3 regions of the Longicatena sp. 210702-DFI.1.196 genome follow, and region 1 is predicted to be linked to each of the others. Evidence: predicted binding sites of a transcription regulator. Region 1 holds the regulator's gene; each other region holds the start of a gene.
The links. Region 1 encodes Rex, which represses fermentation and respiration genes when NADH is low (regulators of the CRP and FNR family bind a similar motif). Its sites were predicted from a motif close to GTGAANNNNTTCAC; they were not measured.
Positions count from the first base shown of each region.

Region 1 (10,629 bases):
CCACATACGTTTGTAATGCTGGATGCGCGCAGTTCACGTGCGTATACGGCGTTATTGGATGAAGGAAAGTTCCTTTTGGATGAGGGTATCATGACGCTGGATGAGGTGAAAGCGTATCTGAAGGACAAGGATGTTCGTGTAGTTGGGGAAACGGAATTGATTGATCTTGCTCACGAAGATGTGGATTTTGTGGAAAATTTCCAGGCATTGCGTCCGTTAGCGCGTCGCATTGACAATGTACATACCTTAACTCCGCGATATTTAAAAGAAAATGATGCGTATTTGGTGAAGTAGTATGCTGCGTAAAATGCAAGTGGAGGATATTGAAGCGGTTGCGGCATTGGATAGTGAATGCTTTCCCTTGCCTTGGCAAGAGGAACAATATCGATATGAATTACATGAGAATCCGTTTGCTCATGTTTATGTGTTAGAAGTAGACGATAGGATCATTGGCTATATTGATTTCTGGATTACGTTTGAAACATGTCAGTTGGCGAAGATTGCTGTTGCACCGGCTTATCGTGGACAGCAGTATGCGCATTTGCTGATGGATGTCATGATTGCAACAGCAAATCAAGAGCAGTGTGAAACTATCTCATTAGAAGTACGCGTTTCAAATGAAGCTGCTCATAAATTGTATGAGCACTATGATTTTATCAAAGTGAATGTCCGTAAAGCTTATTATCAGGATAATGGTGAGGATGCGGATTTTCTGATAAAGGCGTTAGGAGGAAATTGTATATGAAAGACACGTATATATTGGCTATTGAATCAAGTTGTGATGAAACAGCGGTTGCCATCATTAAGAATGCGAAGGAAATCGTGGCAAATGTGGTGGCGACGCAGATTGATGTTCATAAGGATTTTGGCGGTGTGATTCCGGAGGTTGCCAGTCGTATTCATGTGGAAAATATTTCAATGGTTATTGAAGAGGCTTTGAAGAAAGCTAACATGGATGTAGCGGATATGGATGCTATCGCGGTTACACAGGGACCGGGATTGGTTGGTTCTTTGCATGTTGGTGTTCAGGCGGCGAAAACTTTGGCTTGGGCATATGATAAGCCATTAGTTCCCGTACATCATATTGCCGGCCACATTTATGCGAATCAGTTAATTACCGAGCTTGCATTTCCTTTACTTGCTTTAGTTGTATCAGGTGGACATACGGAACTTGTTTATATGAAGGATGAATGGAGCTTTGAAATTTTAGGCACAACGCAAGATGATGCAATTGGTGAAGCCGGTGATAAGGTTGGACGTGTATTAGGCTTACCTTATCCAGGTGGTGTCTATGTGGATAAGATAGCAAAGGATGGCAAAGCTATTTATACATTGGCGAAGCCTAAAACAGAGAATGAATTGGATTTTTCTTTCAGCGGTTTAAAGAGCAGTGTCTTGCAGTTTATTGATCGCTGTAAGCGGAAAAATGAAACATTCCTGCCTGAGGATTTGGCTGCTTCTTATCAGGAAACGGCTTTTGAGGCGTTATTGGAAAGAGCACGGAAAGCTTTGGAGCTGTATCACCCTAAACAAATGTTGTTGGCAGGTGGAGTTGCGGCGAATTCTTGTTTGCGTAAGAAGATCAGTGAGGATATGGCTAAGGCGTATCCAGAGGTTACCTTTATCATACCGCCGTTGTCTTGTTGTACGGATAATGCAGCAATGATCGGTGTTGCAGGTACCATCGCTTATCAGCATGGAGAGCGTGGAGATTTTGCTTTGACTGCAGATCCTGGCATGGAATTGGAAAGATAGGACGCATAGAAGGAAAAGTCTTGAGGAAACGTTTATAAACCGAATATTGGATATACCCCCTGAACTGTGGACAAATCAGTAAAGGGGGTTTTTGTATGGGAAAATCTCTAGTCGCATGGATATTATTTTATGAATTTATCTTGTAATAGTATTTACTAGTTGAACATTCTTTCATATAAAGTAATATAATATATAAGGTATCACATTCTTTTTCAATATATGTGTTTCATATCCATTGTTTTAGAGCAAGCAATGGCATAATGAATAGTATTTTGGATAGACTAGATGAGTTTTTTGATGCTATGGATATTTAACATAGCTAAAAAGGAGATGAGCTTATGGATAATTGTTATGATAGTGAAAAGGGAACCTTTCGGTTACGAGCAGGTGCGATTTTGGTTCGTGATGGCAAAGTGCTGATGATGAAAGGTAGATTAGCGGAAGGTGGTAAAGAAGTTATGTATTCACTGGGAGGTGCCATCATGTTTCAGGAAACTGCAGAAGAGGCAATCATCAGGGAAACAAAGGAAGAAATAGGCTTATCTATTCGTGTTAAACGACTGGTATGCATCCATGAGAATTTTTTTGATGTAGAAGATCTTGGCAATAATCATGAGGTATCCTTTTATTATCTGGTAGAACCTGTGCATGAAGAGGATTTAAAAAAGCCATTTCTTAAAACACCTTTAGAGGAGGCGGTTTGGATACCGATCGATGACTATCAAAGCTATGATGCCTATCCGGCTTTCTTTAAGGATACCTTGAAACAGTTGGATGATGAGCGGATACAAACCATCGTGACAAGGCTTGCGAAAGAATGTGAATGATGAAAAAGGAGAATGTACCGGGTAAGCATTTGTAAAGCACTTGATCAATGATTTAAAGAATAAAAAGATATAATTAAAAACATGAAAAGCACGTGATGAGCAAGCGCATAATCAATCACGCAGCCAATAAAGCAATCACAGAAGGTTAGGAGGAAAGAATCATGGAATACTGGGATATCTATACACAAGATGGCATTTGTACTGGACGCAGGGTAAAGCGTGGAGATGCGATGGCAATAGGAGATTACCATTTGGTCATTCATCTGTTGATTCTTGGTAAAGATGGTCGTCTGTTGTTACAAAAACGTTCAGATCAAAAAGAAAGCTTTCCCGGCTATTGGGATTTTGGCATAGGCGGAAGTGCTGTTAGTGGAGAAAATGCCCGGCAATGTGCACAGCGCGAGTTGCAGGAAGAATTAGGCATTTATATGGATTTTCAACAACGTAAGCCGGTTTTGCGCAGCTATGGACAACATTCCTTAGTAGATTTCTTTACCATTGATTATGCCGGAGGATTAGCAGATCTGACATTGCAAAAGGAGGAGGTCAGTGGTGTTTGTTGGGCAGATTTAGAAACTGTGCATCTGATGTGCAAACAGGGAATCTTCATCCCATATCAGCCACATTTGCTTGCTTTATTGTTAGACATGCATAAGCAGCAAGGCTTGCATTGTTCATCATAATATATCGGAAAGCTAAGTTTTCTTGCTTCTTTTTATTAGCACTATGAGATACGTATGACAGTACGTACAAGCCGTAAAAGTTCAAAATGACAAATTCTTCACAATTAAAAAAATTTGTGGTATACTAACAGAGGTGATGAACATGACAGAGAAAAATGTGCCAAAGGCTACGTTGCAGCGCTATCCGGTGTATCTGAAAGCACTGCGGAAACTGAAAAGCTCAGGAGTGGAAAGGATCATGTCCAAAGAGCTTGCCAGTGTTGTGAATATTGAACCAACGACGATTCGCCGAGATTTTTCCTTTTTGGGAAATCTGGGGAAACAAGGGTATGGTTATGATGTCAATAAACTGATTGAAATATTCAACCAGCAGCTTGGCATGGATTTCGATGAGAAGATCATTTTGGTGGGGGCAGGTAATATGGGCCGCGCTTTGATGAAGTATAATAAATGGGATTATGTTGTAGGTGAGATTGCCTGTGCATTTGATATTAATCCTGATCGCCAGGGTGTGCGTTTCGGTATTCCGGTATATGATATCAGTGAGCTGGAACAACGCATTCCGGATGGCTGCCGTATCGCCATCTTAGCCATCAGTGAAAATATTCAGCAGACGGTAGATCGTTTAATTGCCTGTGGCATCACAGGTTTGGTCGATTTTACCCATGTGCATATACAAATTCCAAAAGGGGTTGTATTAAAGAGCGTAGATGTGGTATCATCTATACAGGAACTTGTTTTTGAAACAAACAGTTTAAATGTAGAACGTTGAAACAGGACGATGCCTGCTAACGATGCATAGCGAATCCGGGATGGTGGAAGCCGGAGGCATACGAGCAAGCGGAGAACACCTGTGGAGTTGAATCGGAGAATAGAGTAGACGATTCCGCGAAAGGATGGCGTTAAGATCCGATAAGCAAGATGTCTGTCAGCAGAGGTATTTCTGACAGGAATCAGGATGGCACCGCGTAACTAACTTACGTTCCTGAAAGGGAACGTTTTTTTTGTTCCCTTAATGAATAAAAGGAGGAAATGAAATGTTTGAATTTATGACCATTCGCGAACTATATGAAATCGTATTAAGCGCATCTCATGTAGAACTAGACAGCTTGGAATATGTACAGCTGCAAGGTTGGATACGTACAAATCGCTGCAGCGGTAAATTAGGCTTTATCGAATTAAATGATGGTACGTATTTCCGCAATGCACAATTAGTTTATATGCAGGAATTGAAAAACTTCGCGGAAGTAGAGAAATATCCTACCGGCGCAGCTATTACCGTAACCGGGAAATTAAAATTAACACCAGATGGTAAACAGCCATTTGAAATTGTAGTAACAGAGGCTGTTTTGGAAGGTGATTGTGATCGTGATTATCCATTGCAGAAGAAACGTCACAGCTTTGAGTATATGCGTGAGATACCACACTTGCGTCCTCGTGCGAATTCCTTCTATGCCATTTTCCGTCTGCGTTCTGTATTGTCCATGGCCATCCATGAGTTCTTCCAGAACCAGGGCTTTGTCTATGTACATACGCCAGTCATTACCGGCAATGATGCAGAAGGTGCGGGAGAAACCTTTACAGTTACCACACGTGAAGATCAAAAGTATGAAGAAGATTTCTTTGGGAAACACGCTTCTTTAACGGTATCCGGACAATTGCATGTAGAATCCTTTGCGATGGCTTTTCGAGATGTGTATACCTTTGGACCAACTTTCCGTGCCGAAAACTCAAATACGACACGTCATGCCAGTGAATTCTGGATGATTGAACCGGAAATTGCCTTTGCGGACTTAGAGGATGATATGGATCTTATTGAAGATATGGTGAAATATTGTATTGATTATGTCTTGGAAAATGCACCGGAAGAAATGAAATTCTTTAACAGCATGATTGATAAGGAATGCATTGAACGTATCACCAAGGTACGTAACAGTGAATTTAAGCGTATGACTTATACGGAGGCGATTGAGCTTTTAAAGAAAGCCGATGTGAAGTTTGAAAATAACAAAATCGAATGGGGCATGGATCTGCAGAGTGAGCATGAACGCTACTTATGTGAGAAAGTAGTCAATGGCCCGGTCTTCTTGATTGATTATCCAAAGGATATCAAAGCCTTCTATATGCGTGTCAATGAAGATAATAAGACGGTTGCGGCATGTGATTTGTTAGTGCCAGGCGTTGGCGAATTGGTTGGCGGAAGTCAGCGTGAAGAGCGTTATGATGTGCTAGAAGCGCGTATGAAAGAAATGGGTATGGAAACTGACAGCTTACAATGGTATATGGACTTGCGTCGTTATGGCGGTTGTAAACATGCCGGCTTTGGCTTAGGCTTTGACCGTATGCTGATGTATTTAACAGGCATGCAGAATATTCGTGATGTTGAGCCATTCCCACGTACACCAAGAAATTTGATTTTCTAATCGTAGAATAGACTTTCACAGGGTATGTGAAGGTCTTCTTTTACAATAGATGATACAAAGGGGTAAGAAAGGAACAGAATATGATACGTTTAGCAACAAAACAGGATGCCGCAAGCATATTAGCAATTTATGCTGAATATGTATTGCATGATAGTGCAACTTTTGAATATGAAGTGCCTTCCCTTACGGAATTTGAACAACGTATGGAAGTGATACAACAGGTATATCCATATCTGGTCTATGAAGAGGAAGGAAATATTTTAGGCTATGCTTATGCGCATCGTTATAAGGAGCGTGCGGCTTATCAATGGGATGTGGAATTAAGCGTATATGTCAATAAGGATGTTCATGGAAAAGGTATTGGCAGTATGCTGTATAAAGTATTATTTATTTTATTAAAGAAACAGCAGGTACATCATGCATATGCCTGTATCACTTCTCCCAATCCGAAAAGTGAGCGTATGCATGAGCGGTTAGGATTTCAATTAGTGGCTAGATTTCCTCATACCGGCTATAAATTTGACAAGTGGTTGGATGTTGTTTGGATGGATAAAGAATTACTTTCACCAGGTGTACCTCAACCAATCGTGCCATTGGCATCCTTCATTGAACAATTGCCAAAGAATCTAAGCGAACTTTTAAACAAAGACAATGAGCCTATAAAATAAATCATAAAAAGAGCAGCTTGCATGGAATGATTTCTAATGTGACCTCCAAAAGTTAGACTTAAAATCTAACGAATGAAGGTTGCATCCTTCCTGTAGCTGCTTTTTATCTGTTTGGGGTTTTGTGCCTTTCCTTTTTAAAAGGTGATTCTTTCATGGGGTTTCCAATATGTTAGCCCAATTTGTCAAAAGTTATTCTTTCATGAGTTTTTTAATAGGTTAGTCCAGCTTTTTAAAGGTATCCTTTCTTCGCGTTACCAATACGTTTATCCAATTTCTTTAAAAATTATTCTTTGATAGGCTTTCCGATATGCTTGTCCAATCGCCATTGCGGCGCACTGCCATCATCTGCCCAATATTCATCCAAAGAAATAATTTTATCCTGTTGTAGCTTCAGAAAGGAAACAACATGATAGGAAGCAGTTTGATCTTTTGGATAAACAAGTGTAACACTAATGATCAAATCATCAAGTAACTCTACTCTTTCTACGACCCCATCCCAATCTCCCGGATATTCGCAATTCGCAATAATATATTCATCAAGCGTAAATAGTTCATTGGTACAATGCCAACAAATCCTCGCATCCTGATGAAAATAGTTTCTGATTTCCTGCTCATCCTGTTTTAGGACGGCTTTCCAAAATTCATAGATGTTCATAAGATAACTCCTTTATCAATTATATAGATATAGTATGACATCAGAAAAGCGATAACACAAGGGTAACAAACGATTGTTAGAATAGCAACTGCTTTTTCTATTCACTGACCTCATTCATATAAGCAGTTAACTTGCGAATGAATGTTTGATAATCTTGACAGTTGATGAGATCTTTTAAAAAAGCCGGTTCACTAAGAATCTCAATCAACTGATCAAAGATCTGGGCAAATATTTGTCTGCTGTCATCATGTACGCCTAGTAAGGTGACAATATGCACCTCATGCACTCCCCATTGCATACCATCTGGACAAAGGACGACACTTATAAAGCTTTTTTTAGCGTTATCACCAAGTGAATGAGGAACGGCAGCGTCCTCAAAGGCGGTGCTTGACATATGCTCACGAGCAAAGACATCCTGTGTAAAGGAAGCTTCGGCATAATCCAGTGCAATCGCATCGTTACAAAGCTTTTGAATGAGCTGGGTACGATCTAAGTGAACATCCGTATAAAATAAGCGAGGATCAAATAAATCAAATAGAAAATCTTTCAGCTTCTGTTTGTTTTTTTCGGATAACATCTTAGAAATGGTAGTTTCCAATAAGGCCATATCTTTATTTGTAAGAAATGCATGAATTAACACATATGGCTGAGGAAATCTTGCCTCTACTGTTGAAATAATCAAATCTGCATGCAGCATGTTGGGCTGATAGGAAGGCATAGAAACGGCATATTTTATCGTTATCTTATCTTCAAAATGACGGCTGATCTTCTCTAAGGTATGTTGATGAATGCTGTAATAATCGGCATATAAAAAGAGAATCGTTAACTTGTTTTTTGATTGCACATTGTTTTCAAAGTAACTGCCGATGTGAAAAGAAATAAAGGTAATTTCATCCTCATTCAACACTACATCATAATTTTCTTTAAACTGTTGGGCAATATAAACGGCAATATCATAAATCAAGGGATACGTTGCCTTGATCTTAGCGGTCAATGGATTTTTGGCATAATAGTTATGTGCAACACGATTAAACAGATTCTTAACATGGATGGTGAATTTCGCAATAAATTCTTCATCAAAGGCATCCAGTAAATAGCGCTCTTCAACATTGTGAATCACGGCATGGGCGATATCAATATATTTCTGTTCAATAAAAGATGAAATATTAGAGCCATTAATAAAAGAATAATCAATCATCGTTGTATTGTTCGAGATAATAAGCGTCAAATTATAAACTTCAGCATCATTCATATGGATTTGATAGTTTTTCTCAATATACTGTTTTATTTCCTGTGCCACAAGATATTGTTGTGAATCAAGAAACGGTGTGAAATCGACTTGATCATTTAACTCACAGGCATTACGGATACGATCAATCATGACAATAAGATGCAATGCCGTATTATTTAGTGTATAATCATTCGCAAATACATTATTGCGTGAAAAAATATCGGCAAGATTTTTACGGAAATCCCAAAAATGATAATGATAAGTCAATAAACGCACTTCATCTTTTAAGACAAAATTATCATACGTATCACTGGAAATTAAGCGGCTCATTAATCGCCGTTTATCTTTTTCACTGCCTTCTAAATATAACAAATCATGATCTCTGCGTATGGTTACATTACAGCTAGAAACAATCTTACGGATACTGCGAATATCATTTTCAATCGTAGACTCACTTACAAATAATTCATCCGCTAGATCAAATAGATCAATACCATCTTGTGAAGAAATAAGTTTTTGAATGATCAGATTTTGCCGTGTTTGCGGGGTTTCCACATTTTGACTTCCTTTTTCCCGATAAGCTAAATATTGCTGAGCACTGTTTAATCGATACCCTTTATTTGATGATATTACTAAAGGACTTGTTTCATTCTCATTTAGTGAACTGACATATTTACGTATCTGACGTGTGGAAACATGAAGCAGTGAAGATAGCTCACCGGCAGCTACCCAATGTTCATAATGGTGCCAGAGATAGTCTAACAAGATTGAGATATTATCCTTCATATGTCTATTCACTCTCCTATGCAAGGCCCCCAGATACTCTTCATCATTATATATGTACACGATAAGTATAAAGTATAAGTAATCTTTGCTCAAATTAAAAAAGTTCCTACTGCACGGAACTTTTCTGATTTGTCTTGTTATACTGTGTTCGCTATACTGAGGGTGTGATAAGGAAAGGAGGACAGTTATGTGATTGGCAAATATGAAAAAGAGATATATCGTCGCTGAATATGACTTCAGACAAGTACGGGAATACTTTGATACATCTCTCTTATATCATAACACCAATCCAGATAAAAATCATTCATAATTATAAAGGAGAAGATCATGAAGAACATTTTATTAGTTTGTGGCACCGGTGCGAGCAGCGGTTTCATGGCCAAAAACATTCGCCAGGCAGCGAAAGCTCGCAATATTGAAATTGGCGTAAAAGCTAGAAGTGACTCTGTTGTAGAGGATTATATTGAAGATATTGATCTATTGTTGGTAGGACCACATCTTAGCTACATGCTGCATGATTTAGAGGATATTGCAGATCCATTTGGTGTTCCTGTTCAGATTATCCCCAAAGATGCATATGGGGAATTGGATGGCGATGCCGTTCTTGATTTTGCTTTACCTTTTCTAAAAGATGAGAAAACGCATGAACGTTAATGGTAGAATGCTTGCTTAATAAACGATGGTATCGTAGGAATGTTTATGAGCAGATACGTTAGAAATAATTCCCTGATGAACTATATACATTGGATAAGATTGCCATAGCATGTTAAATTAAGCAAGCGGTTATTTTGTAAAAGGTGATTAAGAAATAGAATCACGAGGAGAAAACATATGAAAAAATTCATGGATTGGATGACAGATAAATTCGCACCGAGAATGAATAAGCTCGCAAGAAATCCGTGGATTGCCTCTGTCCAGGAGGCTATCCTGACTGCGATGCCTATGATTTTTATTGGTTCATTTACGACCGTATTGACCGCTTTTGGCGGCTTGATTGAAGGATTTCCGGATTTTAGCCCACTTTCTACTTTTTCCCTGGGCTTATTATCCTTATACTTAGCATATTTAGTACCATATCTGCTGATGGAAAAGAAACGCCATAATAAAACGAAAAAAGAAGCAGGATTGGCTGGTATCGGATTCTTTTTGATGTTAGTATCTCCAACCTTTGATGAGGCAGGAAATATTTTGTTTCAAAGTTCTACTTTAGGAAATGGCGGTATGATTGCAGCATTGATTGCCGGCTTGTTTGTCGGTTTTGTGATGAATGCTTTTTCTACTCATTCCTTCTTTAAGGAAGACAGCGCTATTCCAGATTTTATCACCGTATGGTTTGATACATTAATTCCGATACTGATGATTTTATTTGTTGGCTGGCTCTTTACTTTCCAGCTCCATATCAGTATCTTTGATTGCATTTATACATTATTCTCACCAATCTTAAAAGCCGGTGACAGTTTCCTTGGTTTTGTAGTCTTATACTTTGTTGGATATACCTTCTTATACACGTTTGGTATTTCTACCTGGGTCATTTATCCGATTGAGTCGGCATTGATCCTGCAAGGAATTGCGGCGAATCAGGCAGCGGTAGCAGCCGGAAA
Region 1 is NZ_JAJCPX010000052.1:3,317-13,945, reverse strand. Features, by position in the region: gene tsaB (tRNA (adenosine(37)-N6)-threonylcarbamoyltransferase complex dimerization subunit type 1 TsaB) at 1-294, shown strand, start outside; gene rimI (ribosomal protein S18-alanine N-acetyltransferase) at 296-745, shown strand; gene tsaD (tRNA (adenosine(37)-N6)-threonylcarbamoyltransferase complex transferase subunit TsaD) at 742-1,755, shown strand; gene LI241_RS14535 (NUDIX hydrolase) at 2,094-2,582, shown strand; gene LI241_RS14530 (NUDIX domain-containing protein) at 2,744-3,265, shown strand; gene LI241_RS14525 (redox-sensing transcriptional repressor Rex) at 3,408-4,037, shown strand; gene asnS (asparagine--tRNA ligase) at 4,303-5,688, shown strand; gene LI241_RS14515 (GNAT family N-acetyltransferase) at 5,769-6,356, shown strand; gene LI241_RS14510 (hypothetical protein) at 6,640-7,011, opposite strand; gene LI241_RS14505 (BglG family transcription antiterminator) at 7,109-9,028, opposite strand; gene LI241_RS14500 (PTS sugar transporter subunit IIB) at 9,356-9,682, shown strand; gene LI241_RS14495 (PTS sugar transporter subunit IIC) at 9,860-10,629, shown strand, end outside.

Region 2 (10,629 bases), on a different contig from region 1:
CTGGATTCGTACAAGTACCAAACGCCGTACCAGCATTTGGTACACCGCCAATACCACCGGCTTCTACTGTTAGTTTCAATCCTGGTAATCCTTCTTCATTTGCGACATTGGCGATTCCTTCCGGCATACCAATACCTAAATTAATAACACATTCAGGATCTAACTCCATCGCTGCACGACGGCAGATGACTTTACGTTCATTTAAAGCCATAGGAGGAATAGAATCCACCGGCACTTTAATTTCACCGCTTAATGCAGGATTATATTGTTCTGCATACGTCTGCATATGATTCTCAGGACGAGAAACTACGATGCCATCAACATAAATACCAGGAATCTTTACCTTACGTGGATCTAAGGTTCCATTTTGCACAACTTTTTCTACCTGTAGTAAAACAATACCACCGGAATTTTTCGCAGCCTGTGCAATTGAAAGGGAATCCAAGGTTGCCGCTTCTTTCTCCATCGTTGCATTTCCATCTTCATCACAATATGTCGCACGAATCAAGGCAACATTCAATGGGAAAGACTTATAAAGCAGCCATTCTTCTCCATGCAGATTTACCAATTCTACTAAGTCATCTTTTGAGCGCTCATTCATCTTAGCCCCTTCGATACGAGGATCAACGAATGTCTTTAAACCAATCTTTGTGAAGGTACCAGGACGATGTCCGGCAATATCACGGAACATCAAAGAAATCGTACCTAAAGGTAAGTTATACCCTTCTACCTTATTTTCAAATACCAATTTCTGCAGCTTAGGAATCAATCCCCAATGACCACCAATGATACGTTTTAACAAACCTTCATGTCCCAACTTATTCAAGCCAAGCTTATCTGTTCCATCACCGATACCGGCGGAGAACATGATGGTAAGATCACGTGGATGACCACTTTTTAGAAAAGCTTCTTCAATTCCTACAGAAAATTCCTGAGGATGACCGCAGCCGATAAAACCACCGATACCGATATTGGCACCATCTGGAATCATGGAAACTGCCTGTTCAAGACTAATAACTTTACTCAACTTCATAACCTCCTTTGTATCTCTCATGGTTTTACTTTACCACAAGGAAAAGCGTATACCAAGAGATACGCTTTTTGAAGATGCATTATTATTTGTTAGAGAATGTTTTTTCTTTTACTTTTTCCAAGAAACAAGTCATACCATATGTCTGATCTTCAGTAGCGAAGCAGTTAGAGAATTCTTCCACTTCAATAGCGATACCACCATCGATATCCGTCTGTAAACCATTATTGATAGCTTTCTTAGAATTTGCAACAGCGATTGGTGCATTTGCGGCAATACCTTTCGCCATCTTCATTGCTGTAGCCATCAATTCTTCAGCAGGAACGATTTTGTTTACCAAACCGATTTCAGCAGCACGAGGTGCTTTGATATTTCTTGCTGTATAAATCATTTCTTTGGCAATGCCAACACCAACGATACGTGCTAAACGCTGTGTACCACCAAAGCCTGGAGTAATACCCAAACCAACTTCTGGCTGACCGAAAACAGCATTTTCGCTTGCTAAACGAATGTCACAGCTCATAGCCAATTCACAGCCACCACCAAGAGCAAAGCCATTCACTGCCGCAATAACAGGACAACGGAAAGCTTCGATGCGACGGAATACTTCATTACCGAATTTACCGTAAGCAGCAGCTTCTTCAACGTTCTTTTCTTTCATTTCCGCGATATCAGCACCTGCAACGAAAGATTTTTCACCAGCACCTGTGATGATCAACGCATAAACATCTTTGTTAGCTTCAACTTCATCTAAAGCTTCATTCAATTCTGTTAATACCTGTGTACTTAATGCATTCAATGCTTTTGGACGATTAATGGTAATGGTAGCCACATGTCCTTCATAGTTTACTAAAATAGTTTCCATGTTTATATCCTCGCTTTCTTAAAAAAGTGAATCCACAATTTCAATGGATATAGAAATTATAGATTCACTCGCTTTATCATACGTTTCGAACTTATTTTGTATAGTCGTAGAATCCTACACCAGTCTTCTGACCCAATTTGCCTCCACGTACCATTTTTCTCAACAGTGTACAGCAACGATATTTAGAATCGTGAGTTTCATTGAACAATACGTCCATGATAGCTACTACGATATCCAAACCGATCAAGTCACCTAAAGCTAAAGGTCCCATAGGATGATTAGCTCCCAGTTTCATAGCAGTATCGATATCTTCTACAGAAGCAATGCCTTCCTGCAGGATCGTAGCTGCTTCATTGATCATAGGAATCAAGATACGGTTAACAACGAATCCAGGACCTTCTGCAACTTCAACAGGAGTCTTTCCTAAAGATTTAGAAATTTCGATGATAGCCTCTTTTGTTTCTACTGGAGTATTGATACCAGAGATAACTTCAACCAGTTTCATACGATCTGCTGGGTTGAAGAAATGCATACCGATTACTGGGTGTTTGATACCTTTTGCAATTTCTGTTACTGATAAAGAAGATGTGTTTGTACCAAAGATACAAGATTCTTTACAGATTTCATCCAATGTAGAGAACAGTTCTTTCTTTGTTTCCATGATTTCCAGAACAGCTTCTACTACTAAGTCGCAATCAGCCAAATCTTTGTATTCGCCAGCCTTCAGGTTACCTTTGATTTCAGCAGCTTTATCAGCTGTCATTTTTTCTCTGGTTACCAATTTGTCTAACTTTTTACCGATCTTGTCGATTCCGCCCTGTGCCCATTCAAGCTTAATGTCACATACAGTTACATCATAACCATTTGTAGCAAATGCGTTTGCAATGCCCTGGCCCATTGTTCCAGCGCCGATTACACCAACTTTTTTCATGTTCATTATCTCCTTTTTACCTTTTTTATCTCATATAACAGAGGGGATAGAAATATTTTCCTATCCACCTTCTGCGTATGATTTTAATTATGCTTTTTTCGCAGCGATGATTTCTTCTTTCAGAAGAGGTAAGATTTCTTTTACATCACCGATGAAGCCCATGTTTGCAATAGAGAAGATTTCAGCCTGTGGATCACGGTTGATAGCGATGATCATATCTGATTTTTCCATACCGGCAACATGCTGACAAGCACCGGAAATACCACATGCGATGTACAGAGAAGGACGTACGGTCTTACCCGTCTGGCCTACCTGAATGTCTTTTGATGCAAAACCATCATCAACAACGGCACGGCTAGCACACATTGCACCGCCTAATTCTTCTGCAACTGCTTCTACCATGTCTAAGCAATCTTCAGCACCACGACCGGCACCTACTAAGATATCGCATTTTGTAATATCGATACCTTCCACAACCTTAGCGATTACTTCTTTAACAACAACTTTTGCGTCTGTATCTTTGAAATCAGGTGTAAATGCTACAACTTCACCTGTTCTTGCAGTATCCACTGGATCCATGCTGAATACGTTTGGACGAATCGTTGCCATCTGTGGACGAGTGTCTGGACAAACGATTGTACCAAACAGGTTACCACCGAAAGTAGGACGTGTAACTAATAATAATGCTTCACCATCCGCAACTTTTTCCTGATCGATTTCAATCTTTGTAGCATCTGCAGTCAAACCTGCATTCAAACGAGCAGCAACTCTTGGAGCTAAGTCACGGCCTAATACCGTAGCACCAGTTAAGAAACTGTCTGGTTTATATGTTTCGATAATCTGTGTTAATGTATCAGCATAGAATTGTGTAGAGTAGCCTTCCAGTAATTCATGATCTGCAACGATTACTTTATCAGCACCGTGTGCGATAACATCGTTTGCTTTATCCGTTACGTTGTGTCCTAACAGAACACCAACAACCTGGAATCCCATCTGAGGAATTGATGCTACCAATTTTCTAGCTTCAGAAATTAATTCGTATCCGACGTTGGCAATTTCACCATTTCTCTGTTCAACGAATACGTAAATATCTTTGTATCCTTCAAATTTAGCCATTGTTTTCTCCTCCTATTTCGTAATGATCTGCTTTTCTTTCAGTGTTTTAGCAATCAGTTTTGCTGCATCAGCTGCTGGCATATCGTAAGTTTCCGTTTCAGCCGTAACATCTTTTGTAAATGTATGGTGAACCTTAGTAGGAGAACCTGCCAAACCTACTTTTTCAGCAGGGATATCCAAATCAGCAAAGGTCATGATCTTCACTTCTTTGCTGAAGGAATCAACGATATCATTACAGTTCATGTAACGAGGAGTGTTCATTCCACTTAATGTTGTTAACAGACATGGAAGCTTAGCTTCAATAATTTCTTCAGTATCTTCTAATGACTTACGAACTGTAACACTCTTATCATTTACTTCCATGATCTTATCCACGTAAGTAACCTGAGGAATATCCAGACGTTCTGCTGTCTGAGGACCAACCTGTGCAGTATCACCATCAATTGCCTGACGTCCGCCGATGATCAAGTCATAACCAACTTTTTCAATGGCAGCAGCCAATGTACTAGAAGTAGCACATGTATCCGCACCGGCAAAAGCACGGTCAGTAATCAAAATACATTCATCAACACCACGGCCATACAGTTCTTTCAGCATGCCGTTTGCCTGAGGAGGCCCCATAGAGATAACCGTTACATGAGCACCTGTTGCCTCTTTAATTTTCAATGCTTCTTCAACACCAGCTAAATCATCTGGGTTGATGATACTTGGTACACCAGCACGAATCAGAGTACCTGTTACCTTATCGACACGGATTTCAGTTGAATCCGGTACCTGTTTTACAAGAACGATAATTTTCATGATCTTCTTCCTTTCCTTTTATTATTTCAACATCTGTCCAGAAATAACCATACGCTGTACTTCAGAAGTACCTTCGTAGATTTCCGTAATTTTTGCATCACGGAACATTCTTTCTACTGGATAATCACGTGTATAACCATATCCACCCATCAGCTGGATTGCTTTTGTCGTAACTTCCATGGCAACTTCAGCAGCAAATAATTTTGCTTCAGCAGCTAAGTATGTGTAAGGTTGTCCGTTTTCTTTAGCCATCGCAGCCTGATAAACTAACAGACGAGCTGCATCTGTTTTTACCTGCATATCAGCCAACTGGAACTGTGTGTTCTGGAATTTAGAAATAGGGCGACCGAACTGTTTACGTGATTTCACATAAGGAACAACTTCATCAATTGCACCCTGAGCAATACCTAATGCCTGTGCAGCGATACCGATACGTCCGCCATCCAGTGTCATCATGGCAATCTTGAAGCCTTTACCTTCTTGACCTAACAGCTGATCTTTGCTTAAACGCACATTGTTAAAGATCAATTCACTAGTAGCACTACCACGAATACCTAATTTCTTTTCGTGCTGTCCTACTGTAAATCCTGGCATACCTTTTTCTACGATAAAGGCAGAAATACCATGTGTTCCCTTAGACTTGTCAGTCATCGCAAAGATTACATATACATCAGCTTCACCAGCGTTTGTAATAAAGATCTTTGTACCATTTAAGATATAATCATCGCCATCTTTTACAGCAGTTGTCTGCTGACCAGCAGCATCCGTACCGGCATTTGGTTCTGTTAAACCGAAAGCAGCCAGTTTCTTACCTGTACATAAATCAGGCAGATAACGGTTTTTCTGTTCTTCTGTACCAAATGCAAAAATTGGCCAAGTTCCCAGAGAAGTATGGGCAGATAATACAACACCTGTAGTACCACATTTCTTGCTCAGTTCTTCAACTGCCAGAATGTAGCTCAGGTAATCTGCACCTGCTCCGCCGTATTCTCTTGGGAATGGAATACCGAGCATTTTGCACTCTCTCATTTTTTCAACGTTTTCACGTGGGAAACGTTCGTCTTCGTCGACTTCTGCTGCAAGAGGTTTGACATCTTTTTCAGCAAACTCAGCGAATAGTTTCTTCATCATTTTGTGTTGTTCTGTTAACATGAAGTCCATAAGTGTTCTCCTCTCCTTGAATGTTCTTGAACTAATAGGATTCTTACATGCGCCTATATATAAATAATGTATATAACAGGCGGTATCCCGGCGTTTCGGGAGCCATAATCCATATATAATTTTATCCCTCTTTTTTCCTTTCGTCAACACAATTGTTAAAATTTTAACAAGTTTTAACAGAAACAAAAAACCCGTTTCATTAGCACCCTTTCTTCCTGTATTATCCTTACCTTTCCTGCTTACCATCCCTTTCTATTCATGAAAAGAAAAAATCTTGTATAAGTAGGTCATATCCTTGGCTCTTGATGTACACTTTAGTTAAATGCTTATGCTTTGAATCTAATCTTTTTTGGGAATTCTTAGTATTGTAGTCAAGATGCATCAAAATGATAACGTTTCCTCCTACTTATAAAGGGACAACATCCTAAACTTACAACACCCAAAAGTATGCATACAGAACTTATTAATTTTTTCACAAGCTGTTGACATCTGTATCCTTTTTCGGTATCATATTCATGTATGAAGTTAGTATTCATATCAAGAAAGGTTTCGAAAAAGAAAGACAGGTAGAGAAAATGAAAAAAACTTATGTTGTTAGCGCTAAACGTAGTGCAATCGGTAGTTTTCTGGGTTCTTTAACAACAGTTAAACCAGTTGATTTAGGTGCTACTGTTGTCAAAGCATTACTGGAAGACGCACACGTTGCCCCTGAAAATGTTGATGAACTGCTGTGTGGTAACGTATTAAGTGCAGGATTGGGGCAGAACATCGGCCGTCAGGTTGCATTGGCTGCTGGTATTCCTGAATCTGTTTGTTCACATTCCGTTAACATGGTATGTGGTTCCGGTTTACGTACCGTAATGGAAGGTGTTATGTCTATCCAGACTGGCTTCAATGATATCGTTGTTGCTGGTGGTGTAGAAAGCATGTCAGGTGCTCCTTACCTAATTCCTGCAAACACTCGTACAGGAAACAAAATGGGAGATTTCAAATGTACGGACCATATGATCTACGACGCATTAACTGATGCTATGAATGGTATTCACATGGGTGTTACCGCAGAAAATATTGCGAAAAAATATAACATCACTCGTGAAATGCAAGATGAATTCGGTTATGCATCTCAACAGAAAGCAATAGCTGCTGTTGATAGCGGACGTTTCAAAGATGAAATCGTTCCAGTAGAAGTAAAACTGAGAAAAGAAACTGTGATCTTTGATACTGACGAACATCCTAACCGTAAATCTACTCCTGAAAAAATGGCAAAACTTCGCCCAGCTTTCATTAAAGATGGTACTGTAACAGCTGCTAATGCATCTGGTATCAATGATGGTGCAAGCTTTGTATTATTAGCTAGTGAAGATGCTGTAGCAAAATATAACTTAACACCAATTTGTGAAGTTATCGGTATCGGCCAAGGTGGTGTAGATCCATTGACTATGGGCTTAGGTCCTACTCCAGCAATTCGTCATGCATTGAACTATGCAGGTCTGAAACTGCAGGATATTGAATTAGTCGAACTGAATGAAGCATTCGCAGCACAGAGTTTAGGTGTTATCCATGAATTAGTGGAAGAACACGGTATCGATCGCGAAGAATTCATGAACAAGACAAACGTAAATGGTGGTGCCATTGCACTGGGTCATCCAGTAGGTGCATCTGGTAACCGTATCTTAGTAACATTGATCCACGAAATGATCAAACGTGATGCAAAAGTTGGTTTAGCATCTCTGTGTATCGGTGGCGGACAGGGTACTGCTGTTATCGTAAAACGTCCTTAAGAAATAACGCAAAACATCGGTGTATTTACCGATGTTTTTTTTGTATGTACTTCTATCATACGTTCGTATGATTAAATACTGTATTGAGACTTGTTTATGCCCTTTCTTCAATCCCTGTATCTGCTCTTTTCATCCCGATAAAATAAAAAAATGATGTTTCAACACCATCGACATATAGTTTAAAGATTTTTTTCTCTTATTTGTATTCATATAATACCATAAATTCATCATTTTTTCAAGACTATACCTCGCTTCCTATTTGTGATAAAACTCTTTACATGAAAGGAAGTGATCATCAATGCATACGACATCTCAAGCTTTATCCGTCAATCAAACGCTCAATCAACAACTTCAATCTTATGGATACCATCTGCGTGCAGAAGATATGACAGCCTTAAAACAAAGTGTGCAGCATGCTTGTAGCGCTTTTGACTTGGTAGAGAGTGACTATCACATCTTATATGAGCTGATAAAAGCGCTGGCTGCCTCCCCTTATGCAGATGCAACACGATATTTACCCATGCTTCATGATGCCATATTTTCCTATTATCAATTACGCTCTTTGTTTTCCTGGCAAGTGAATGATGCCACCATACTGCATACCCTGCTTACCTTTCATATGCAATATGGAACATTTGATAAAGTCCTTATAAAACGGTGCTGCAAACAGCTAAAAATACGAAAATGAGCTCTAACATACAAACACAAAAAAAGAGTAGCGACCAGCAACAAGAGCGTCTGGAGTTACTTAAACATTTGATTCAGCTTTATACACACCATAACAGTAGCTGTGTTCCTCGTCACGTAGCAAACGATATGCTTATCAGCATTACTTATATAGCCCATCATGCCACAGATGATGCATCTTTAAAAAAACGTTATGTTCATGGTTTACAACAGTTAGAGCTTTTATGCCATGCTTGCAAACACCGCTTAGCAAAAGTCCAGCTCTATGCCGAATGGTACCCAAATGAACGTCTGCGTTATCTCCTTACCGATTTTTTTCCAACCTATCTCAAACGTTTATCATCGCCTTATGCTCCTTTGTTGTATGCTTTTGAAAAAGAAGATATCGATTATCCATTGCTAGATGGTTTGCCTTTGGAGCATGCAATGTATCATTTACAGGGAATTGATTTAATTTCTCATTATCTGGAACAACTATCTTATGAAGTAGCCTTTCTGAAACCTTTTTATCAAGAACTTCCGATGATTTATAAGCTTTATCAAATGCAGCGACACGTTTCTTTGTTTGAACTAAATCAGAATCTGGTGGAAGTCTTATTGCCTCAAGTATTGTTACATGTATACCTGAAACAATCTTATGGAGTTCAGCTGGATGCTGCTGCTCTTGATGCTTTTAATAAAAGGTTATCCATAATGCGACCACAGGAGCTTTTGCAACAAATGTATCTAAGCTTACAGCCATATCTTGACGAGGATGTATATGTGTATGTGTATGCCTATTTTCCTATTCTAAATCAACGACTGCAAAACGATATGGAAAACCATGCAGAACTTTTTATTTTTGAGGATAACACGCCAAAACAATATACCTTACAAGTAATGACCGCTTGTTTAAATAGTGAATTCACACACCATCAAGAAGTCTTATCTGCTATGACATCGACTACTGAAAAAATACATTATTTTCGAACGCATTTGCATAATTTCCAAGATATGATCGAGATTTGGGATAGTTATATCTTTTCTTTGGAAGAATTAACGGTATTATTTCAATCGTATACTCCTATGGATTTCGCCATCTTCTTGCGCCATCATTATGCTGAGCAATTTGTCTTTACCGCTTGGGTAACACTTGATGAACTTTTACTGTTGCCAGCAAGTGCAGATTGGGAAGAAGCTTTACATATGGTCCTATCAACATTGTCGAAAAAACAACAGCATATTCTTGAACAATGGATGAATTCTATCAAATTACAATACTGAACAATTGCCTGTTATTGTCTAAAGAATCGTTATATTACTAGCTCTTATTATGAAAAAGGTGTATCCTAATGAAAAAAGAGGAAGTACTATGAAGAAACATCAGCAAGTTATAAAAATTCTGATCTTGACTCTATTTGTCATCAGCATGTTGTATCTTACTTTAAAAGATGATTTGCAAGATATTTTACAATTACTGCAAAACCTCGATTTCTACCATTCACTCTTACTGATCACGGTAAGTTTTATTACTTGCATATTAGGCGGTGTCATCATTGGTATGTTAGGACATAAAGCACAAGATGATTATCGTTTATACAATGGCATTTCTAATGGTCTTGTTTCTTTGTTTCTGATGAATGTCAGTGCCTCTGCGTTTGCTAAAGCAGCACAAATGGTCATGTTCAAGATGAAAAAACTTAAAGCAGATGTTGCTTGCTCTATCTTGGTCATGGATCAGCTGCTTTATCAGATATCTTATTTATTACTTGCTGCATTCGCCATCGCTATCAATTATGATTTTTTGGTGAATCAGTTTATGAAAGAAATCCCCTTTGCCTTTATCGGTTTTCTGATTGGTTTTATACCGCTCATAGCTGTATCGCTGCTTTTCTTTTGGCCCTTTTTGCAGCATCTTCTCATACAGATATTGCTCTGGTTTATGAAAAAGCTAAACCTTCATGTTACGACTGCTTCAATCGAAATAAAACTGGAACAATTTTGCAAATCTTTACAAGCAGTGAATATTTTATATGTACAAGATCGAAAACTGCTATTGCGCATCCATCTAGTAAATACATTACGTTTAATACTACGCCATTCGCTGCCTATCTTAATCGCAATTGCCTTGCATATAGAAGTCAGTCTATATGATATCCCCTTGTTTTTCAGTGCCTCTTTCTTTGTCGATCTCATTTTATCTTCCTTGCCAATCTACGGCAAACACGGTGTAGCAGAAACAACATTTGCACTCATCTTTACTCCTATCGTTGGTAAA
Region 2 is NZ_JAJCPX010000006.1:79,111-89,739, reverse strand. Features, by position in the region: gene LI241_RS04585 (acyl CoA:acetate/3-ketoacid CoA transferase) at 1-1,027, opposite strand, end outside; gene LI241_RS04580 (short-chain-enoyl-CoA hydratase) at 1,116-1,895, opposite strand; gene LI241_RS04575 (3-hydroxyacyl-CoA dehydrogenase NAD-binding domain-containing protein) at 1,987-2,832, opposite strand; gene LI241_RS04570 (electron transfer flavoprotein subunit alpha/FixB family protein) at 2,914-3,942, opposite strand; gene LI241_RS04565 (electron transfer flavoprotein subunit beta/FixA family protein) at 3,955-4,743, opposite strand; gene LI241_RS04560 (acyl-CoA dehydrogenase) at 4,765-5,904, opposite strand; gene LI241_RS04555 (acetyl-CoA C-acetyltransferase) at 6,480-7,685, shown strand; gene LI241_RS04550 (DUF6323 family protein) at 7,984-8,373, shown strand; gene LI241_RS04545 (DUF6179 domain-containing protein) at 8,370-9,635, shown strand; gene LI241_RS04540 (lysylphosphatidylglycerol synthase transmembrane domain-containing protein) at 9,724-10,629, shown strand, end outside.
Region 2: LI241_RS04560 (acyl-CoA dehydrogenase) is a predicted target of Rex. The motif match lies at 6,059-6,072, and genes of this name have one in related genera.

Region 3 (10,629 bases), on a different contig from region 1:
CTAAATGGAGATACTGATGAGCATAATGTAGAATATCAAATACGTAATCGCAAAGGTGAATTGATCTGGATCGTATGCCGTGGTTTATTAAAGCGTGATCAGGATGGGGCACCGTTACTGTTTGCCGGGATGATCACCCGTTTAGAGAACAAAGGAAGAATTGACCATATCACCGGTCTTTTAACTCAGAAAAGCTGTATTGATCATTTAGCCATTCTGTTGGAAAGTGGAAAACATGGCAGTATGATGTTACTGGGTCTTGATGACTTCTCACATATTAATACCTTACAAAATCATGTATTTGGCGATATCGTTTTACGTCAGTTTGCTCAGGATATTCAAAGTTTACTGCCCTATGATGCGCAGATTTATCGTTATGATGGTGATCAATTTGCTATTGTTTATGATGAAGCCGATGAAAAGAAAACCGATGAGCTTTATCAAAAACTACACGCTTACAGCAACCATCCGCATCAAAGCGATGCCGGTTCCTATTATTGCACCGTTTCAGCAGGAGTCGTTATGATTCCTGAAAATGGCAATGACTATTTAGACTTAATTAAATATGCCGTCAGTGCGTTAGAAGCCAGTAAACAGAAAGGGAAAAATACATGTACCTTTTTCAATGATGATTTAATTAAACAGAAACTGCACCAGATTGCCATCAATGAAGAATTACATCATAATGTGTTACACCAGATGCGTAATTTTTATGTAGTATATCAGCCATTGCTTCATACGAAGACCATGAAGATACAAGGCAGTGAAGCTTTAATGCGTTGGAAAAGTGAAAAATTCGGCGATATTTCACCTATTGAATTTATCCCTGTTTTAGAATCCAGCGGCTTGATCATCCAAGCTGGAAAATGGATTCTGGAGCAAGCGATTGCCACTTGCAAAGAGTGGAGCAATCTTATAAAAGATTTTGTCATGAATGTTAACGTATCGTACTTACAAATATTAGAAGATGATTTCGTAGAAACCATTCGCAGCTTATTAGCAAAATATGAATTAGCTCCGGAACATATCGTTATAGAATTGACTGAAAGCTATTTTGTCACCGATATGGGGCCAATACGGGAATGCTTCTCCACTTTAAGAAAAATGCATATCCGTATCGCCATGGATGACTTTGGTTCTGGTTATTCTTCCTTAGGAATGTTGACACAGGCACCTGCCGATATTGTTAAAATTGATCGTTCCTTTATCAATGCCATTCATACCAATCCGTTTAATCTCTCTTTTATCAATGCTGTCATCTCTTTATGTCACAGCATTGACATTGAAGTTACCGTAGAAGGGGTAGAAGAAAAGAACGAGTTGGATACCGTCTGTACGCTGCAAGCCGATACCATTCAAGGATTCTATGTCTCTAAACCAATTTCGAAAGCAGCCTTTCACAAACAATATATCACAGCCAAACAGTAAAAAAGCTGCATTGCACTGTAAATAAAAACAGAAATGCAGCTTTTGCTTATAATATTTTAGAACGATGCTTCAATTGCGCTATAAACTCATCTTTTTTTACCGGTGAGATAAGTATTTCTTCCTGCTCATGCGCTTCATTCACATAAGTGATATCCAAGCGATCATTTGACAAAGCCACGGAGGAATAAGATGCCTGTGTTTCTTCAATACTTGTAATCGCAAAATAATGTATTTTCTTATGACAAAAGCAGGCACTTTTGATTTCTAAATAATCTTCCTGAAATGCATACCATGTATCAAAGGTTGCCCACAGTAATAAGAAATCTATACAAAAAACAGCCAGTAACTCTATGGCATCCAGAGCGATATCCTTTTGATGTATCACCAAGCGCAGCATCATAAATGTACAAAATGCCATAAAGATCAACGCCGCTATCCAAAACGCACCTATCTTTGACTTTACTTTCATAAATATCTACCTCTTTTATAACCTATTATACGTGATTCTATTAAAAAAGAAAAGCCTTACAACCAAGAGAAAAAAGAAAGAAAGGGATGCACATGCCAGCTCTTAAAACCATCGCGAAAAAGCCTAAATGCTTGATAATCCTATCAGTTTTTTGCATATGCCTGCTGCTTATGTTTCTATATCAAAATAACAAGACACCAAAACTTGTTTATCCGACTGAATACCAGAATATCTTAGAACATATGGAAACAGAGGATATAAAACAATATAAGAAAGACAAGGAACGATTAAAAAGCTTAATACAACAGACACAAAAAGACATTGCGCATTGTCATCAAGTAAAAAAGAAACTATCTACACTTGAAGATCAAAGCAAGGAAGCCGAGCGTGCCATGTATGATGCGATGGATAAAGCTTTATATGTAGGAAAATTCATCTGTAAAGTTAATACTTGTCAGGGAAATCCTGATGATCCAAATTATAATGCTTTCCTTAATGCTACAAATCATCTGGTTGCTATGAAGAAACAGCTGGCAGATGCCAAAACAGCCTTAGCTAAGGCAAAAGAAGAAGCAGAGCAGCTGACACATTATAAACAATTACTACGTCATATGGAAAAGACGCTAACTCAATTGCAGAAGAAAACCAGATAAGCAATGGCATAAGCCGATGTAATACAAAGGAAAACTAGCGCGGTTTTCCTTTTTTGATGTACGCTATTTGCTAAATGAGCTTAGACTGCCATAGTACTCCTACTTAAGATAACAGCAAAGCATTTTTCTGATTAAAAGCTTACAATATGAATGATAAACTGTATCTTAAATGAAAAAGGCTAGTTGATTATGAACTGCATACATTGAAAAAAGGAGCAGATTGCTCTACTCCTTCACCTATAAGATCTTATTTTGTTTTTTCGATGATTTCAATAAAGCTGTCTGCTTTTAAGCTAGCTCCACCAATCAATGCACCATCGATATCTGGGCAAGCCATATATTCAACGATGTTGTTAGGTTTTACAGATCCACCGTACTGTACACGTACATTTTCCGCAGCTTCATCACCATACATGACACGAACCTGATCACGTACGATAGCGCAGCAGTTCTGTGCATCTTCTTTTGTAGCAGATTTGCCAGTACCGATTGCCCAGATTGGTTCATAAGCGATAACCATGTTACCAACACATTTTGGACATAAGTTAGCCAAAGAACCACTCAACTGTTCACGGATAACTTTTTCCGTTTCACCAGCATCATACTGTGCTTCTGTTTCACCAATGCAAAGAATTGGTGTGATACCTGCATCAATTAAGCGTTTTGCTTTTTTGTTTACGGTTTCATCAGTATCCCCAAACATCTGACGACGTTCAGAGTGACCGATGATACAGTGTGTAACGCCAACTTCCTGCAGCATAGGTACAGAAACTTCACCTGTGAAAGCACCTGTATCTTCAAAATGGCAGTTTTCAGCAGCTACGATTAAGTTTTTAGCACCTGCAACAGCTGTAGCTAATGCAGTATAAGGAGCGCCGATACCATAGGTAGCGTTGTCACTTGCCGCAACACCATCTACAGCTTCCATGAATTCTTTTGTTTCCTTCATGGTTTTATTCATTTTCCAGTTTCCGACAATAATTGGTTTTCTCATGATTTATTTTCTCCTCTAATGTTTTTTATTTATCACTGATAACAGCGATACCTGGCAGTTCTTTACCTTCCATATATTCCAAAGAAGCTCCGCCACCGGTAGAAATATGAGAGAATTTTTCAGCGAATCCTAACTGGATTGCCGCTGCTGCAGAATCTCCGCCACCGATAACTGTTGTAGCTCCTGGTAATTCAGAAATTGCTGTACATACTTCCAAAGTACCCTTAGCAAATGGTTTCATTTCAAATACACCCATAGGTCCGTTCCATACAACAGTCTTAGCACCAGCTAATTCATTCTTGTACAGTTCAATAGATTTAGGTCCGATATCTAAGCCCATGTAATCTGCAGGGATGTTGTCATTGTCAGCAACAACTGTGTTTGCATCTTCTGCAAATGCATCAGCACATACATGATCAACTGGCAGGATCAATTTACCTTCAGCCTTAGCTAAATATTCTTTTGCCAATTCCAGCTTATCTTCTTCTACTAAAGATTTTCCAACATTGTAACCCTGTGCTTTCAGGAATGTATAAGCCATACCGCCACCGATCAGAACTTTGTCTGCTTTCTTCAGCAGGTTGTCAACAACAGCAATCTTATCAGATACTTTAGCACCACCGATGATTGCAACGAATGGACGTTCTGGAGTGTCAACAGCAGCACCCAGCATCTTTACTTCTTTTTCTACTAAGAAACCTAATGCGTTAGGTAAAATAGATGCAATACCAGCAGTAGAAGCATGTGCACGGTGTACGCTACCAAATGCATCTTCTACAAACAAATCACCTAAGCTAGCCCAGTATTTAGCCAATTCAGGATCATTTTTGCTTTCGCCTTTTTCATAACGAGTATTCTGAACAACAACGATTTCTCCATCGTTCAATGCTGCAACAGCATCTTCCAGTTCTTTTCCTCTTGTTACTGGTACGAAAGTAACTTTAGTATCAACCAGTTCACTTAAACGATCAGCTACACAACGCAAATCGTTTTTTGCTTTGTCTTCTTCTGTTTTTACTTTACCTAAGTGTGACATCAAGATAACTTTTGCATTGTTTTCAATCAGGTATTTAATTGTAGGTAACGCCTGAATGATACGGTTGTCATTTGTAATTTTTCCATCTTTTCTTGGAACGTTGAAGTCGCATCTTACGATAACGCGTTTTCCAGCAACATCTAAATCTTTTACAGTTCTCTTTGCCATTGTAAAATCCTCCTTATGTAACGGTCTTATTATACCACTAAGAGCCTTATTCGTAAACGTATTTTGCGAATTTGCGAATAAAATCACAATTTCTTAACAAGAGAAGATAACGCCGGTAAATTCTGAAAAATAACCACATAAATAGTATTTTTGTTAACGCTTTTATAGTATAATATGGATATCAAACATTCATAGCAAAAAATTATGGTTATAAAAAAGAGGGATGTATATGGATGAGTATAAACATAAAAAAGAGGAATTGATGAATCTGCTGGTACAGCATAGCAATGCGGATATGGATGATGAGTTTCAGCTGGCAAATGAGCTTCTGACATTAGGGGAAGCGCATAAAGATACCCATGCCATCGCCTTTGCCCACACCTTTCTAGCCGATTACCATCTGATGATTCGTGAACATGAAGCATGTCTGAAACATCTGCATATTGCATTAAACCTGGGAGAAGAATATCATTACACTGATTTATTACTACGCAACTACACCATTGCCGGTTTGTATTATAATTCTCATTTTGATGAAGTAAATGCTATTCAAAACTTATTAAATGCCTATAACTTAGCGGAGAATGAAAAAGATCTGCATCAAAAAATGGTAGTTTTAAACAATATTGCCACGATGTTTTTTCAAAAGGAAGATTATCAGGAAGCTCTGTATTATATTAAGATGGCATATCAAACCTTCTTGGATAAGAAAGCTACCATTATGACACATGCCGATCTGTTGGTTATCTTAAATCTGATACAGTTAGAAATCTTTAACGAACATTTAGATAAAGCCATAAAACGTTATCAAGAATATGCGGCGAAACTAGTATCCTTTAAAGCTTCGCCATTGTCGACACATGTCATTCGTTTATGTGAATTGTACCTTGCCAATGCCAGCAAACGTGTCGATAGCGTCAAACGAATTGCTGATTATTTCAGTGAAAGCAATCTTCATAAACATAAAAACCGGACCTATTATTTCACCTTCTACTGCGATATCTTTGCCATCCTCCTACAAATCAAAGATCAGGAACGAGCAGAAAAATATTTACAGTATATGGGAGAAATGTGTCTGGAGGATGATGTCGAACAACAGTTGCAATTGCATCGTAATTGGATTCGCTATGCGGAGTGTTTCCATTTAGAAAATGTCTTAATTAATTCCTATAAGCAATATTATATGTTACAAAAATTGGTTGAGGATATGACAAATAAGACAAAGTCAGAAAGTATGAAAGAAAAGATTAAAATGAACCAGATCATGAAAGAGCGTGATCGTTTCCGGAATGAGAAAAATCAGTTAGAGGCGCAGATAAAAATTGATGGTCTCACCCGACTGTTTAATCGTTCTTATTTTAATTCCCTGGTCTGTGCGATGCATAAAAACCCGCATGTATCAACAATTGGTATCGTGGTAGCCGATGTGGATTATTTTAAAGAATTCAATGATTATTATGGTCATCATATGGGGGATAAACTGTTACAAAACGTTGCCCGCTGTATGGATGAAAACGGCGATTCGCGTTTCTTTGCTGCACGTTTTGGCGGTGATGAATTTATCACCTTATGCGTAAATATCACAAAGGAAGATATCTGTGAATACCTCGATCATATCTATGAAGAACTTGATCAAATCGGCATGGAGCACAAGATGAATAAAGCTGCTGAAAAAGCGACAATTTCCTGTGGCTTTACGATCTTTCAAAATGATGATCTATTCCGTTATGAAGATGCCCTTACCATGGCTGATGCTGCATTATATAAAGCAAAGGCTGCCGGTAAGAATCAATATAAGCAGTATTAAAAGCTCTTTAGAGCTTTTTTATTTGATGTCATTTGCATTAAAATAAATAGCAACGAAATCATCGCGTTTTATATTTTTAAGATGTATTGATGTTACCGTAGGATGTTATAAACATCCTGAGGATCGTATAAACAATACGTATAGGGTAGTTCTTCTTCACTGACAACTCCCCATTTTGCCCATGCAAAATCAACACCGGCAGCTTTCGCACAAAGGGCATCGTTGATAGAATCGCCAATGAATAGTAATTCTTGCGCAGTCAAATTTGTTTGTTCCATAATGTAATATAAAACATCCGGTGCCGGTTTTGTATGCTTTACCACATCCTGCGTACCAATACTAGAAAAGGCTGAAAAGATATCTGCATCAAACATAGATTGCAATTCTAAAAAAGCCGTTGTATTTCGCGAAGTGGCTATTCCTAATGCAATCCCATCGTCCAGCAGTTGTCGTAAAAGTTCTTGGATACCTTCAAAGATATGCGTATGTGAAGAAAAATCTCCACACTTTCCAAAGCATAGTTCTTCAAATTGCCGTTTACAGCTTTTCGGTATCTGTAAATAGGCTAGGTTTTCCTCATCACTCATATAATAACAAGGAATAAAAAACGCGTAAGGCTGCTTCTTACGTTGAGGAAACATGGAGCTATATCCCTTTTGTATCATCGCAATCATAGCGGAAGAATCAAGTAACGTGCCATCACAATCAAAGACAATCATTTTATACATGTTATCACCTCATAAATAAGAGTGGCAGTATTGCTGTAACGCCTTCACAACGCGGCATTCATCCTCACCACAAATTTCAAATAGGATTTCTTCATCTTTATGAATACTAAGTTCCATTATTTCTACCATTCTTTTCGCATTCGCACATCGATTTTGGCAATATAGTTTTATATCACTTTGATACATTCTGGCAAATTGTGCTAATGCTGAAGCCGGCCTGGCATGAATGCCCATCATCTTTTTTACTTTATATGTTAATTTCTGCATAGTTTCTCCTAATCTTATCGCTTTGATAAAAAAGATGCTGATATGATTATTGAAACACTTCTTTCACATCAGCATCCTTTGTATAATTATAACTTAATCATCATGTGTATTAAAGTAACCTGCTTCAGGTAATGGCCCAATCGTCTTAATATTGATACCATAGTCATAGGCAAGCCGCGCTGCTAAAATTTCTACTACCGGCGCATATTGTAAGAATACAAATGGTGTTTTTAAAGGTTCAAAAGCCAAATCACATGGATGTTTGCTGTCATTGCCAATTACGAAGGCATCGCCTACTTTGTCACGGACATAACGAATCAAACCTTTGGTAATATTTTCATTGTGGCCATCATCGAAAATGATGACTGCATGACGATTTGTATACCCCATGGTAGGTCCATGCATACCATCATCCATATCATAACCAACACACAAGAATCTTCTGGCAATCTCCAAAACCTTTAAAGCGCCTTCCAATGCTGTACCATATAATGTACCGGCACCATAGATAACAAATCCATCCTTATTCATCAGTTTCCATTTATTCCGATCAAACCATTCCATCGTTTTGTCACAGATTTCATGATACATATCAGCCGCTTTTTGAGCATCTTCCAGATATTTTGCATACTCTGTTTCACTTAATGCCTGGCGCTTTAAGCCGATTTCCATGGCAATGATCATATGCGTAAATACAGACATACAGTAACCGATCGTTCGACAGCCAAATTCCTCATTATCTGTTTCCATCAGAACATGGCAGCCACTCTCTTTTGCCAAAGGTGTTTCGGCACTTTCTGTAATTGCTACTGTCGCATAACCAAGTTCTTTCATTTTACGCTGTGCGATATTTACCAAAGTAGAAGTACCACTTTGCGATGTGAAGATGTATAAACCATTTGGATTAAATACCCGTTTGGCTAAAAAGATGTTGGGCAATATTGCTGTAGAGGCAATGCCACTTGCGGTTTCCACAAACTCCTTAGAAGTTTGACAGGATGTATGGCTGGTTCCAGAGCCGATTAAGATAATTTCATTTATGGTGGATAAGCGATCACCTAAATAATCAAACATATCTTTTGTTAATGCTTTCCTTTCCTCTAAAACTTTACGTACGGGATTAGGAACACGACGAATTGTATCAATAAGATTCATTAGCTACTCCTCCTTTTGCTATTTCAGCACAATATTTTTAAAAGATACCAATATATTTTCCGACGATGCCAAGCACCATAATGATGGCAATTAATGTTGTCGGTTTGATGTTCTTGTTTAAGAGCTTAAAACAAGCAAGGGTCAATAACAGTGGCAATAAACAAGGGAAAATGGTATCAATCATTTCCTGTATCTTTAATTCACTGCCATTCATGGTAAATACATAACCGATCTGTACGGAAACCATTGTCGCTGTCATTGCTCCTACGGTCATAAGTCCGACAATGCTGGCAGCTTTGGTGATAAAGCTCATGATACCACTTTCTTCAGCCTGCAACATAAATTTAGACCCCATCTTAAAGCCGACATAAGGCAATAAGATACGACATGGTTCTGCCAATAGATTAAATAAGACTAAGAATACAATGGGACCCAGAATATTGCCATCCTTGGCAAGACTTAAGCCGATTCCCATGGTAATCACACGCCATGTACTTTGAAAAATAGAATCTCCGATGCCGGCAAATGGTCCCATTAAGGATGTACGCACAGCTGCAATTGAAGCTTTATCAAACTCCTTATCCTTTGCTGCCTGCATTTCCATAGCCGTATTTAGTCCTGTGATGAACCCACCGACGACCGGGTTTGTATTAAAGAGTTCATAATGTCGTTTATAGCCTGCAATACGTTCTTCCTCAGTATCGTACATCTTATTGATGACAGGAATCATGGTCCATAAATATCCCATAGCCTGAAATTTTTCCCATGTATACACTGCATTAATTTGATGTGAACGTCTTGCTACTTTTGCCATTAATTTGCCATCTTCTTCATTCAAACCAAATTTCTCTCTAATCATCGAATAATTCCTCCTCTCCCTCATTTACTGTTGGAGATGTTTCACTTACCGTATGTCGTTTACTGAATTCACCCTCAAAGAATAAAACGATGACAATAATGACACCAAGTAAAGCGATTGACATCAAAGGCATACCACAATATGCTGCCATGATAAATCCTAAGAAGAAATAAACAGCAAGTTTCTTTTGCCACATCATCTTTAACAATAAACCAAAACCGACTGCACCTAACATATTCGCTGCTACCCCCATGCCATCTAATAATGTTTGTGGTAAACTGTCGATAAAAGCACTCATGACATCAGCACCTAAGAAAACAGCAAGTCCACAGATGGTACCATTAAAGATTTCATAGGATATTGAAACTACTGGGAATATTCTTTGCAAAGCTTTCCAATTGCCTTTTTCTACTTGACGTTCCACATATGGTGTAAATAAAGAACGTATACCAATGCCTGGAACAAATAGCATTTGACAAACGATAGATGCCGGTACTGCTAAAGCAATTGCTGTTTCAATACCTTTACCAAGTATAATGGCATAAGCTGCCCCAACAGCTGTTCCATGAATGGAATCCGGTGGCACTGTGCCGCCGATTGCCATAACACCCATAAATACCAATTCCAATGAAGCCCCTACCTGTACTCCTGTTGTAATATCCCCTAAAGCGATACCCATTGCCGTACCGACAACAAGTGGTCGTGTGATCATCGGATTACATAACCAGACATCCAAGAAGTCCAGTAAACAAACAGTAACTCCGACAAGTAGTGCTTGAACGATCATACTTCAACCTCCTCCTCTCGTAAGTATTTATCGATACTGATTCTATGTTCCGTAGGAACCATACGTAATTCTACTTCATCAACTCGTTTGCGCAGTTTCATCAAATCATGTAAATCATCGTTGTCTAAACATACAGCAGCCGCTATCATCTTTCCTCCTTCCTTATTTTTGACTCCACCAATATTCACACGATGAATCTGATCTGTCATACTGACAAGTCGTAAGGTATCCTGAATAGTTCTTGTGATAAGAAAAATCTTGATCTTTGCTGCCTTTGG
Region 3 is NZ_JAJCPX010000036.1:7,619-18,247, forward strand. Features, by position in the region: gene LI241_RS12785 (bifunctional diguanylate cyclase/phosphodiesterase) at 1-1,428, shown strand, start outside; gene LI241_RS12790 (PH domain-containing protein) at 1,475-1,897, opposite strand; gene LI241_RS12795 (hypothetical protein) at 2,068-2,550, shown strand; gene tpiA (triose-phosphate isomerase) at 2,798-3,544, opposite strand; gene pgk (phosphoglycerate kinase) at 3,570-4,748, opposite strand; gene LI241_RS12810 (GGDEF domain-containing protein) at 4,978-6,555, shown strand; gene LI241_RS12815 (HAD family hydrolase) at 6,648-7,283, opposite strand; gene LI241_RS12820 (HPr family phosphocarrier protein) at 7,293-7,550, opposite strand; gene LI241_RS12825 (SIS domain-containing protein) at 7,644-8,705, opposite strand; gene LI241_RS12830 (PTS system mannose/fructose/sorbose family transporter subunit IID) at 8,743-9,564, opposite strand; gene LI241_RS12835 (PTS sugar transporter subunit IIC) at 9,557-10,351, opposite strand; gene LI241_RS12840 (PTS sugar transporter subunit IIB) at 10,348-10,629, opposite strand, start outside.
Region 3: pgk (phosphoglycerate kinase) is a predicted target of Rex. The motif match lies at 4,822-4,835, and genes of this name have one in related genera.